Regions from separate parts of the Bacillus halotolerans genome, predicted to be linked through region 3. Evidence: riboswitches for the same ligand, from Rfam matches in the RefSeq annotation. Region 3 holds a riboswitch; each other region holds the start of a gene.
The links. A riboswitch is a leader RNA that binds a small molecule or an ion and turns the genes downstream of it on or off. The one in region 3 is predicted to bind S-adenosylmethionine.
Positions count from the first base shown of each region.

Region 1 (3,272 bases), 1.4 Mb from region 3:
TTTTTTGACGGGCTCAGATCTCAGCAGGCTTCCGACTTGATCCGCGCGAAACGGCGTTTTTTTTCTCTGAAGCGATTGTTTTTGTTCTGCGGGTGTTGTTTGCTGTGACATGTTGTTCATTCCTTCTTTCCATTCGAATATAAAAAAGCTCTTCCTTTGGATAAGGAAGAGCTTGCGTGAACAATCTCAACCTTATCTTCTAGAGCAAAAATCTGCTCTAAAGGATTTAGCACCATTCTGTTAAACAGCGGTTGCCGGGTATCGCAGGGCCAGTCCCTCCACCTCTCTTGATAAGGAAAACCTTTTTATGAAATTTTCTGATAGTATCTATTATTCACACATTTCTCTTTTCTGTCAATGATAGATTATTTCCACACATCATTGGCAATGTCGACCACATGACGGAGCTTCGCCCACTGCTGCTCCTCAGTCAAAAGGTTTCCTTCTTCTGTTGAAGCGAAACCGCACTGCGGGCTCAAGCAAAGCTGATCTAAGCTGACAAAGCGCGCAGCTTCGCTGATTCGGCGTTTGACATCCTCTGGGTCCTCAAGTTCTCCGTATTTGGATGTAATCAAGCCTAAGACAATCTGCAGATCCTTGCGTTTGACAAAACGAAGCGGGTCAAAGTTTCCGGAGCGGTCATCATCGTATTCCAGGAACAAGCCGTCAAGGTCTAAACCGTCAAGAATCGTTTCCGCTACAGCGTCGTAGCCTCCAGATGCCGCCCAAGTTGAACGGAAGTTGCCGCGGCAAATGTGCATCGTGACCGTTAAGTCGTCAGGACGGTCCGCCACTGCATCGTTAATCGTTTTGGCAAACAACGCAGGCAATGTTTCCGGATCACCGCCGAGGGCTCGGACAACCTCTCTGCCTTTTTCTTCAAAGAAGAGAGACCATGACGTATCATCGAGCTGAAGATAGCGGCAGCCCGCATCATAGAAAGCGTTAATCGCTTTTTTGTACGCCTGGGCCAGATCATGAAAATATTCCTCCTGATCGGGATATACGCCTTGATCAGCTTTTTCACCGAAAAACAGCATATTCGGACTTGGAATTGTCAGTTTTGCTGTCGCATCTCCGGCAATGCTGTGTAAAAATTGATAATCGGCAAGCGCCGGATGGCTGGTGAAATCCAGTTTTCCCGTCACCTTAATGCTGCGGGCTTTTGTTTTCGCGTTATGGAACTGAATTCCTTCAGCCGGGATGAACGGTTCCACTCCGTCGAGCCCTTCCAGGAAATCGTAATGCCACCACGAACGGCGGAACTCTCCGTCGGTTACAACGTTTAGGCCGATTTCCTTTTGCTTTTCGACAATGCGGGTGATTTCTTTATTTTCAATATCACGAAGCTGTTCTGCCGTGATCTCGCCGGCCGCTTGTTTTTGCCGCGCCTCTTTTACTGGGGTGGATCGTAATAAACTGCCGACATGATCGGCGCGGAAAGGGGCTTTCTTTTGTTTTTCTGATTTCTGTGCTGCAAGGTTTACTTGTTGAGCCATATCATTCGCCTCTTTTCTAAAATGTTTGCTGCATGAAAAAAGCTCTTCCTTTGTGTAAGGAAGAGCTTGAACGATCAAATCTCTGCCTCATCTGCAAGAACGCGATGTTCTTAAGGATTTAGCACCATTCTGTGTAAAACAGCGGTTGCCGGGTATCATAGGGCCAGTCCCTCCACCTCTCTTGATAAGGTAAATCTTCTTATTGGATTTTCAATTATCTTAATATTAGTATTTTTGCATGAATTGTCAACAGTTTTTTAGAAAATTGACTTATCTTCACCGTCATACAATACCATATCCAGCACAATCGCGATGGCTGTGCAAATCAGCATTCCAATCTGGAGGCGATACGTATCACCCCAGCTGAGCCGCTTTTTGCTGATAGACATCCGCACATTCTGGCTGTAAATGTGAAAAGCATCTTTAAACGAAAAGATCCGTTGTTTCATCAATCATTCGATCATTACTGAAGTCTCCTTTTGTTTGGATAGGTTCCAGGAATAACGAAAAGGCTGCATGTATCTGCAGCCTTTTCATTTTATATGGTATGTCTTAGGAAAGATGCATCCGGCGTTTTTGGCGGATGGCGTCAAGGTCGATTAGGTTATTATGATGAGGAACGGGTGCAGGAAGAGGGCTTGTCTTTTGCGGTTTTCGTCTATTGTCTTTGCTGAATGAAAAGAGAAGATAGCCACATAATGCGATGATAATAAATAGGATCATTTTACATACCTCCCAAAAAAAGTTTTGGTATTCTCTATTGTACGGATAAAACGTCTAAAAGTATTCAAAAAATTCTAAATCAACTAATAATAAATGCGTATCCCTCAAAAATCCTTTTCTCCGATGACCTGAAAATAGTCTTGCATTAAGCCGGTGTTTTTCCTTTTGATTGGTTCTATAGTTACTATCGACGTTAAAATGAATTCCTTTATATAACTTTTAACCTAAATTTCCGTAATTCAAATTAACTATATATGGATAATGTGTTCTTCTTTGTTTGATGTATACCCTATTTTGAGGAATTGAACACAAAAAACCCAAATTACGGAGCATTTGGGCGGAAAATTGGAATGGTTGGCTGATTTGAGGGGAGTCCGGCGAAGGGTCAGAAAAAGCGTTTAAACATTCTTCTTATTTTTTTAAATGGGTTTGATCGTTTTGTTTGCATTTTGAGCGGGCGGGAAATCATCCATTTTTTGAACAGGCTTTTTGCGGCAATTGTGTTCTTCATCTTTGCATTTCCTCCTCATCCGTTGATAGTTGTTTTACGGACAGAGCTTTTAAAATGTTTCATTTTCACGCAAAAAAACCAGTCCTTTTTTGGACTGGTTTCTCAGCTTACGCCTGTTCTTCAAACAGCTTTGCAATCTCAACGATGACATTTACGGCTTTGACCATGTTGTCGGCTGAGATGTATTCAAATTTGCCGTGGAAGTTTTCCCCGCCGGTAAAGATGTTCGGCGTTGGGAGTCCCATATAGGAAAGCTGCGAACCGTCCGTGCCGCCGCGGATCGGAGAGATTTTCGGTTCGATGCCGAGGTTTTCCATCGCTTGTTTGGCAATGTTGACAATTTCGATGACAGGCTCAATTTTTTCTCTCATGTTGTAGTATTGATCGTTCATATCAAGCTGAATGCGATTTTGTCCGTATTCGTTCTGGAGCTCTTCAACGATGCGCTGCATGGTTTCTTTTCTGTTTTGGAAGATGTTTTTGTCAAAGTCTCTGATAATGTAGTGGAGTTTGGTCTCTTCTACATCTCCCTGAATGGA
Region 1 covers NZ_CP029364.1:2,241,499-2,244,770, forward strand. The annotation lists gene DIC78_RS11450 (5-methyltetrahydropteroyltriglutamate--homocysteine S-methyltransferase) at 1-111, opposite strand, end outside; SAM riboswitch class I at 190-297, opposite strand; gene DIC78_RS11455 (5-methyltetrahydropteroyltriglutamate--homocysteine S-methyltransferase) at 366-1,499, opposite strand; SAM riboswitch class I at 1,584-1,690, opposite strand; partial or broken gene DIC78_RS11460 (LURP-one-related/scramblase family protein) at 1,757-1,900, opposite strand; partial or broken gene DIC78_RS21870 (hypothetical protein) at 2,052-2,330, opposite strand; gene DIC78_RS22000 (hypothetical protein) at 2,608-2,733, opposite strand; gene pepT (peptidase T) at 2,841-3,272, opposite strand, start outside.
Region 1: linked by a shared signal. The riboswitch ahead of DIC78_RS11455 (5-methyltetrahydropteroyltriglutamate--homocysteine S-methyltransferase) and the one ahead of DIC78_RS04085 (bifunctional homocysteine S-methyltransferase/methylenetetrahydrofolate reductase) in region 3 are both predicted to bind S-adenosylmethionine.

Region 2 (3,272 bases), 2.1 Mb from region 3:
CTTCCTGAAGTCGGCGCTGAAATTAAAGCGGACGAGCCTTTCGGAAGTGTAGAATCCGTAAAAACGGTATCTGAGCTTTACGCACCGATTAACGGAACTGTAGTGGAAGTAAACGAAGATCTTGATGACAGCCCGGAGTTCGTCAACGAATCTCCGTATGAAAAAGCATGGATGATCGTCGTTGAACCGTCTGATGCGTCTGAAATTGAAAAACTAATGACAGCAGAGCAATACGAAGAGATGACACAGCAAGACTAAAACCGGATAGCTGAGCAGGCAATTGGATACGCTAACGCTATGGGAGGTGTCCAATATGGCTTTCAGCAAACAAAAGCTCGATGTCACCAATGATGTGACAGGCCGCTTTCAAAATGGCCGGCTCTCGTTATATCATGAAGATGAGATGATCGGCCAAATGACAGGCATGAATGAATATGAGCTTAAGTCCGGTTTTACCTATGAAAATGAAAAGTTTTATAAGACAGCCGACGTGGTTTCAGGAGACGATCAGAAATATGTGGATTGTGACTACGAAAGCGGCTGGTGTTAATGTTGGCGGTGAATTTCACTGCCTTCTTTTACAATCTGAACGTTTCAAATTTGACGCGGCAGGTGAAGCAGATGAACATGGACGAGCTGGAAAAAGTCTTGATTGTTGAAGGGAAATCAGATAAAGAAAAGATTGAAAGCGTCCTGAATGAGCCAGTGCGCATTATCTGCACAAACGGAACAATCAGCCAGCTGAAGCTGGAGGAATTGGCTGACGAGCTTTACGAGAAGGACGTCTATATTTTGGTTGATGCCGATGAATCGGGCGAGAAATTGAGAAAACAGCTGAAAAGGGAATTTAATGAAGCCTTCCATATACATATCGACAAAGCCTATAAGGAAGTCGCGGCGGCGCCCAGACACCATATAGCATCTGTATTGCTGAGCGCAAATCTGAATGTCCATACGATTTTTCTTGAAAGAAAGACCTGAGGTGTTATAGTATGAAAGAACTCCAAGAACAAGAACTTGAACACATTACTGATGATGTGTATCTCCTATATTTATATACTCCGTTTTGCGGGACCTGCCAGCTGGCAAGCAAAATGCTGACAGTCGTCGAAGAAATGCTTCCGTCTGTCGCCTTCTATAAAAATAATCTCAACTATTCACCGGCGTTTGCTAAAGCATATCAAATTGAAAGCGTCCCTTGTTTTCTGCTGTTTAAGGGCGGGAAAGTAATTGAAAGAGGGTATGCGTTTCATTCCGTTTCTTACTTATATGAGCTGATCAAACAAAAATCATCTTCTGCATCTCATTTATGACATTTTTCTCGGCGCATTCCAATGAAATTGTCGTTCGTTTTATAAAGGGGTTCTTGCGCTGAGGAGAGAAATGTGTATGTATGACCAACAAATAGGAGGTTGTACAAATGGAGAAAGCGGAAGTTTTAGAAGATGATTACCAGCATCTGTTTTTAAAACCCCTTTTGAACACTTCAACATTGCTCATTACCTTCCAAGGAGAAACAGAAGCCTTAACCGTCTCAATAAACGAACAAGGGGAAATGAAAAAGATTTCTCCGCCCCACACGTCCAACCTGACCTTTTATGGAAACCAAACAGAAATCATTGATCTTTTGCATGGAGACATTTCCCTTCAGCACCTGATCCAGAGCGGAAGCCTAAAGGTAAAGGGTTCATTCAGAGCGCTGTTAAAGCTGGAAGCCATTCTGTGGCTGACTAATGGTTTTTTTCAGAGGATTCTAAAGAATTGAAAAATAGTAAATTATTATAATAGTAAAAGTTGACATCATTTATTTTATTGACATTTTATCATTCGCCATGCTATTCTACATTAAGAATTTCCGGACGAAAAAGACTATATATTTCTCTTATCAAGAGAGGTGGAGGGAAGTGCCCTATGAAGCCCGGCAACCATCAACACTGTTGAAATGGTGCCAATTCACACGAAGCGTTCAGCTTTGAAAGATGAGAGAAAGGCGTTTTATATAAGCCTTTCTGCTCAAGTATGCAGAAAGGCTTTTCTTTTGCAGAAAAAACCGGAAGATTTCTTAGAATAGTGTTAAGGCAGGTGATCGCTTTGATCAATCTTCAGGATGTTTCAAAAGTGTATAAGTCGAAACATGGAGATGTCAATGCTGTCCAAAATGTCTCGCTTTCCATAAAAAAAGGTGAGATTTTTGGAATTATAGGATATAGCGGAGCTGGTAAAAGTTCCTTAATCCGTCTGCTGAACGGACTTGAGAAACCGAGCTCAGGAATCGTGGAAGTGGCGGGAACAAAGATTAATGAAGTAAACGGACGCAATTTAAGAAAAGCACGCCATGAAATCAGTATGATTTTCCAGCATTTCAATTTGCTCTGGTCGCGAACTGTCAGAGATAACATCCTGTTTCCTTTAGAAATTGCCGGGGTGAAAAAAAGCGAGCGGATCAAGCGTGCCAATGAACTGATTAAACTGGTAGGTTTAGAAGGAAAAGAAAAATCTTACCCATCCCAGCTGAGCGGAGGACAAAAGCAGCGGGTCGGAATCGCCAGAGCGCTCGCAAACAATCCGAAGGTTCTCCTTTGTGATGAAGCGACATCAGCTTTAGATCCGCAAACAACTGATTCAATCTTGGATCTTTTGTCCGATATTAATGAAAGACTCGGTTTGACGATTGTGCTGATCACACACGAAATGCATGTCATCCGCAAAATCTGCAACAGAGTCGCTGTCATGGAAAACGGAAAGGTTGTTGAAGAAGGAGAAGTTCTCGATGTCTTCAAGAATCCGAAGGAAGAAATGACAAAACGATTTGTCCAGCAGGTGACTGAGCCTGAAGAAACAAAAGAAACGCTTCAGCATCTTCTTGACGAAAAAGCGTCAGGAACAACGGTTCAGCTCACATTTGTCGGCGAAGCGGCTGAACAGCCTCTGATTACAGAGATGATCAGAAACTTCAATGTCAGTGTCAATATTCTGCAAGGGAAAATCTCGCAGACGAAGGACGGAGCATACGGTTCATTGTTCATCCATATTGACGGTGACGAGGAAGAAGTGCAAAACGTGATCCGGTTTATTAATGACAAACAGGTGAAAGCAGAGGTGATCACGAATGTTTGAAAAATACTTCCCGAACGTTGATGTAACTGAATTATGGAACGCGACATACGAGACGCTTTATATGACGCTGATCTCTTTGGTTTTTGCCTTTGTCATCGGGGTGATCCTCGGTCTGCTGCTCTTTCTCACAAGCAAAGGGAGCCTCTGGCAGAACA
Region 2 covers NZ_CP029364.1:2,890,857-2,894,128, forward strand. The annotation lists gene gcvH (glycine cleavage system protein GcvH) at 1-258, shown strand, start outside; gene DIC78_RS14745 (YusG family protein) at 314-550, shown strand; gene DIC78_RS14750 (toprim domain-containing protein) at 628-981, shown strand; gene DIC78_RS14755 (thioredoxin family protein) at 993-1,313, shown strand; gene DIC78_RS14760 (SCP2 sterol-binding domain-containing protein) at 1,421-1,765, shown strand; SAM riboswitch class I at 1,880-1,986, shown strand; gene metN (methionine ABC transporter ATP-binding protein MetN) at 2,092-3,117, shown strand; gene metP (methionine ABC transporter permease MetP) at 3,110-3,272, shown strand, end outside.
Region 2: linked by a shared signal. The riboswitch ahead of metN (methionine ABC transporter ATP-binding protein MetN) and the one ahead of DIC78_RS04085 (bifunctional homocysteine S-methyltransferase/methylenetetrahydrofolate reductase) in region 3 are both predicted to bind S-adenosylmethionine.

Region 3 (3,272 bases):
TCCTGAAGCGATCAGCCTGTACACCGTTCCGGTCAGCTCTTTATTCATCAGATCGTCTGAAGCGTCCGTAAACAGCTCGCTGATGATATCCTCCGGTGCGGGTTTGGCAAACATGCGCCCCCGATTTGTCACCTTCAGCATACAGTAGAGCTTATCCCCTTTTTGCGGCCAGACATCTTCATACGGCGGCAGATGCTCTGTTGCGACAAGCGCGTCTTTCGAAAGGCCGACATCGACGAATACGCCCATATCCTCTACCGTGTCCACCACTTCTACCCAACCGTACTCATCAGCGCTGATGACCGGAATTTTCATCGTTGCTGCAAGCCGTTCCTGCTGGTCAACGTATATAAAGACCTCTACCTCATCTCTGTCTTCTATATCCTCTGTCACTTCACTGTTATGTAAGAGAATCGTATCTTCTCCATCGGTTAAAAAGTAACCGAAGTCCGTTTCGTGATCTATACTCAAGGTTAATTGCTGCCCTGGTCTCATGCTATCGTCCTTCCTCTTCCCGCTTATTTCACTGCGGATCTTGTTAACATTTTTTCCAATCATCACAAATTGATTCTTTGTTCTGTTGGAAGTTTCTCTTTATTCTACTATAATCAACACATAAGTTAAATGTTATGGAGGTTTTCATATGGCAAAAGAAAGTTCATTTGATATTGTATCCAAGGTGGAACTCCCTGAAGTGCAAAACGCGATTCAAATCGCACTGAAGGAAATCAGCACACGCTATGACTTCAAAGGGAGCAAAAGCGACATTTCATTAGATAAAGAAGAGCTTGTTCTTGTTTCCGATGACGAATTTAAATTAAGCCAGCTCAAGGATGTGCTTGTCAGCAAATTGATTAAGCGCAGCGTGCCGACAAAAAATATTGATTACGCCAAAATTGAGAATGCGTCCGGCGGCACCGTGCGCCAGCGTGCAAAGCTCGTTCAAGGGATTGACAAAGACAACGCCAAAAAAATCAATACCATCATCAAAAACTCCGGACTGAAAGTGAAATCTCAGGTACAGGATGATCAAGTACGTGTCACCGGAAAAAACAAGGATGATCTTCAGCAGGTTATCGCAGCAGTTCGAGGTGCTGATCTGCCAATTGACGTTCAATTTATAAATTTCAGATAAATTTTTCTGATTCCTATTGATTATTGTCTTTATTTTCGGTAAATTTGGAGAAAGGGAAAATGCCAGGCATCTCTTGGCAGCTCCTGAACATGTAAAATTTCATATCCGTTCTTATCAAGAGAAGCAGAGGGACTGGCCCGACGAAGCTTCAGCAACCGGTGTAATGGCGCATTTGCCATGACCAAGGTGCTAAATCCAGCAAGCTCGAACAGCTTGGAAGATAAGAAGAGACAATATCACTGACAAAGTCTTCTTCTTAAGAGGACTTTTTTTATTTCTCTTTTTTTCCTTGCTGAATGTGAATAAAGGAGGCAGACAATGGGACTTTTAGAAGATTTAAAGAAACAGGTGTTAATCGGTGACGGCGCAATGGGCACGCTGCTTTACTCCTTCGGAATAGACAGGTGCTTTGAGGAGCTCAATCTTTCAAAACCTGAGGAAATTCAGCGTATACATAAAGCCTATGTCGAAGCGGGAGCAAACATCATTCAGACCAATACGTACGGAGCGAACTATATTAAATTATCGAGACACGGCCTTGAAGATGACATCAAAAAAATGAATCAGGAGGCAGTAAAAATCGCGCGGGCTTCCGCCGGCGATGCGTATGTGCTCGGGACGATGGGCGGCATCCGCACGTTTAACAAAAATGCGTACAGCCTTGACGAAATCAAACGAAGCTTTCGCGAACAGCTGTATTTACTGCTGCATGAAGAGCCAGACGGTTTGCTGTTAGAAACGTATTATGATTTGGAAGAAGCCCGTGAAGTGCTGAAAATCGCCCGAAAAGAAACCGATCTTCCGATTATGCTGAATGTATCCATGCATGAGCAAGGCGTACTTCAGGATGGAACGCCGCTTTCTGATGCGCTGCGCTCGGTTGCGGATCTCGGTGCCGATATCGTCGGCATTAACTGCCGGCTCGGCCCTTACCACATGATTGAAGCGCTCAGTGAAGTGCCGATTTTTGATGACGTGTTTTTATCTGTCTACCCGAACAGCAGCCTCCCCTCACTCGAAGAAGGCCGGCTTGTATATGAAACTGACGACAAGTATTTTCAAAACAGCGCAGCTGAGTTCCGCAAGCAAGGCGCGCGGATTATCGGCGGCTGCTGCGGCACCACGCCAAACCACATCCGGGCTATGGCAGAGGCTGTGGGCGGACTCGCCCCTGTTACGGAAAAGCATGTAAAGGTTCGGGCAAAGGAATTGGTGACCGTTCAGCACGAACGGACAGAGCCGGGATTAAATGAAATCGCTGCGGAAAAGCGCTCAATTATTGTTGAGCTGGACCCGCCGAAGAAATTGAGCTTTGACAAATTTCTGTCCGCCGCTGCCGAATTAAAAGAAGCGGGAATCGATGCCCTGACGCTCGCCGATAACTCACTGGCAACCCCGCGGATCAGCAATGTTGCCTGCGGCGCCCTTGTCAAGCAGCAGCTCGATATGCGGTCTCTTGTCCATATTACATGCCGGGACCGAAACATTATCGGACTCCAGTCACATTTAATGGGACTGGACACATTAGGGCTGCATGATGTGCTGGCGATTACCGGCGATCCTTCTAAAATCGGTGATTTCCCGGGTGCAACGTCTGTCTATGATTTAACATCCTTTGATTTAATCAGGCTGATTAAACAGTTCAATGAAGGGCTGTCTCTGTCCGGAAAACCGCTCGGAAAGAAAACCAATTTCTCAGTGGCCGCTGCTTTTAATCCAAACGTCCGCCATCTCGATAAAGCCGTAAAACGGCTGGAGAAAAAAATAGACTGCGGCGCTGATTATTTTATCTCACAGCCCGTCTATTCGGAGCAGCAGCTTGTCGATATTCATAATGAAACAAAGCATTTGAAGACTCCGATTTATATCGGCGTTATGCCGCTGACAAGCAGCCGGAACGCTGAGTTTATCCATAACGAAATTCCGGGCATCAAGCTGTCCGATTCCATCCGCGAAAAAATGGCGCGCGCCGGCGAAGATAAAGAGAAACAAAAGGCGGAAGGCCTTGCGATTGCACGCTCCCTGCTGGATACTGCCTGCGAGCTGTTTAACGGCATCTATTTAATCACGCCTTTTCTCAGATCTGACTTGACGTCGGAACTTACTTCTTACATTAAGCAAAAAGATGAACAGCGTC
Region 3 covers NZ_CP029364.1:807,824-811,095, forward strand. The annotation lists partial or broken gene DIC78_RS04075 (CvfB family protein) at 1-545, opposite strand, end outside; gene DIC78_RS04080 (YajQ family cyclic di-GMP-binding protein) at 644-1,135, shown strand; SAM riboswitch class I at 1,244-1,362, shown strand; gene DIC78_RS04085 (bifunctional homocysteine S-methyltransferase/methylenetetrahydrofolate reductase) at 1,454-3,272, shown strand, end outside.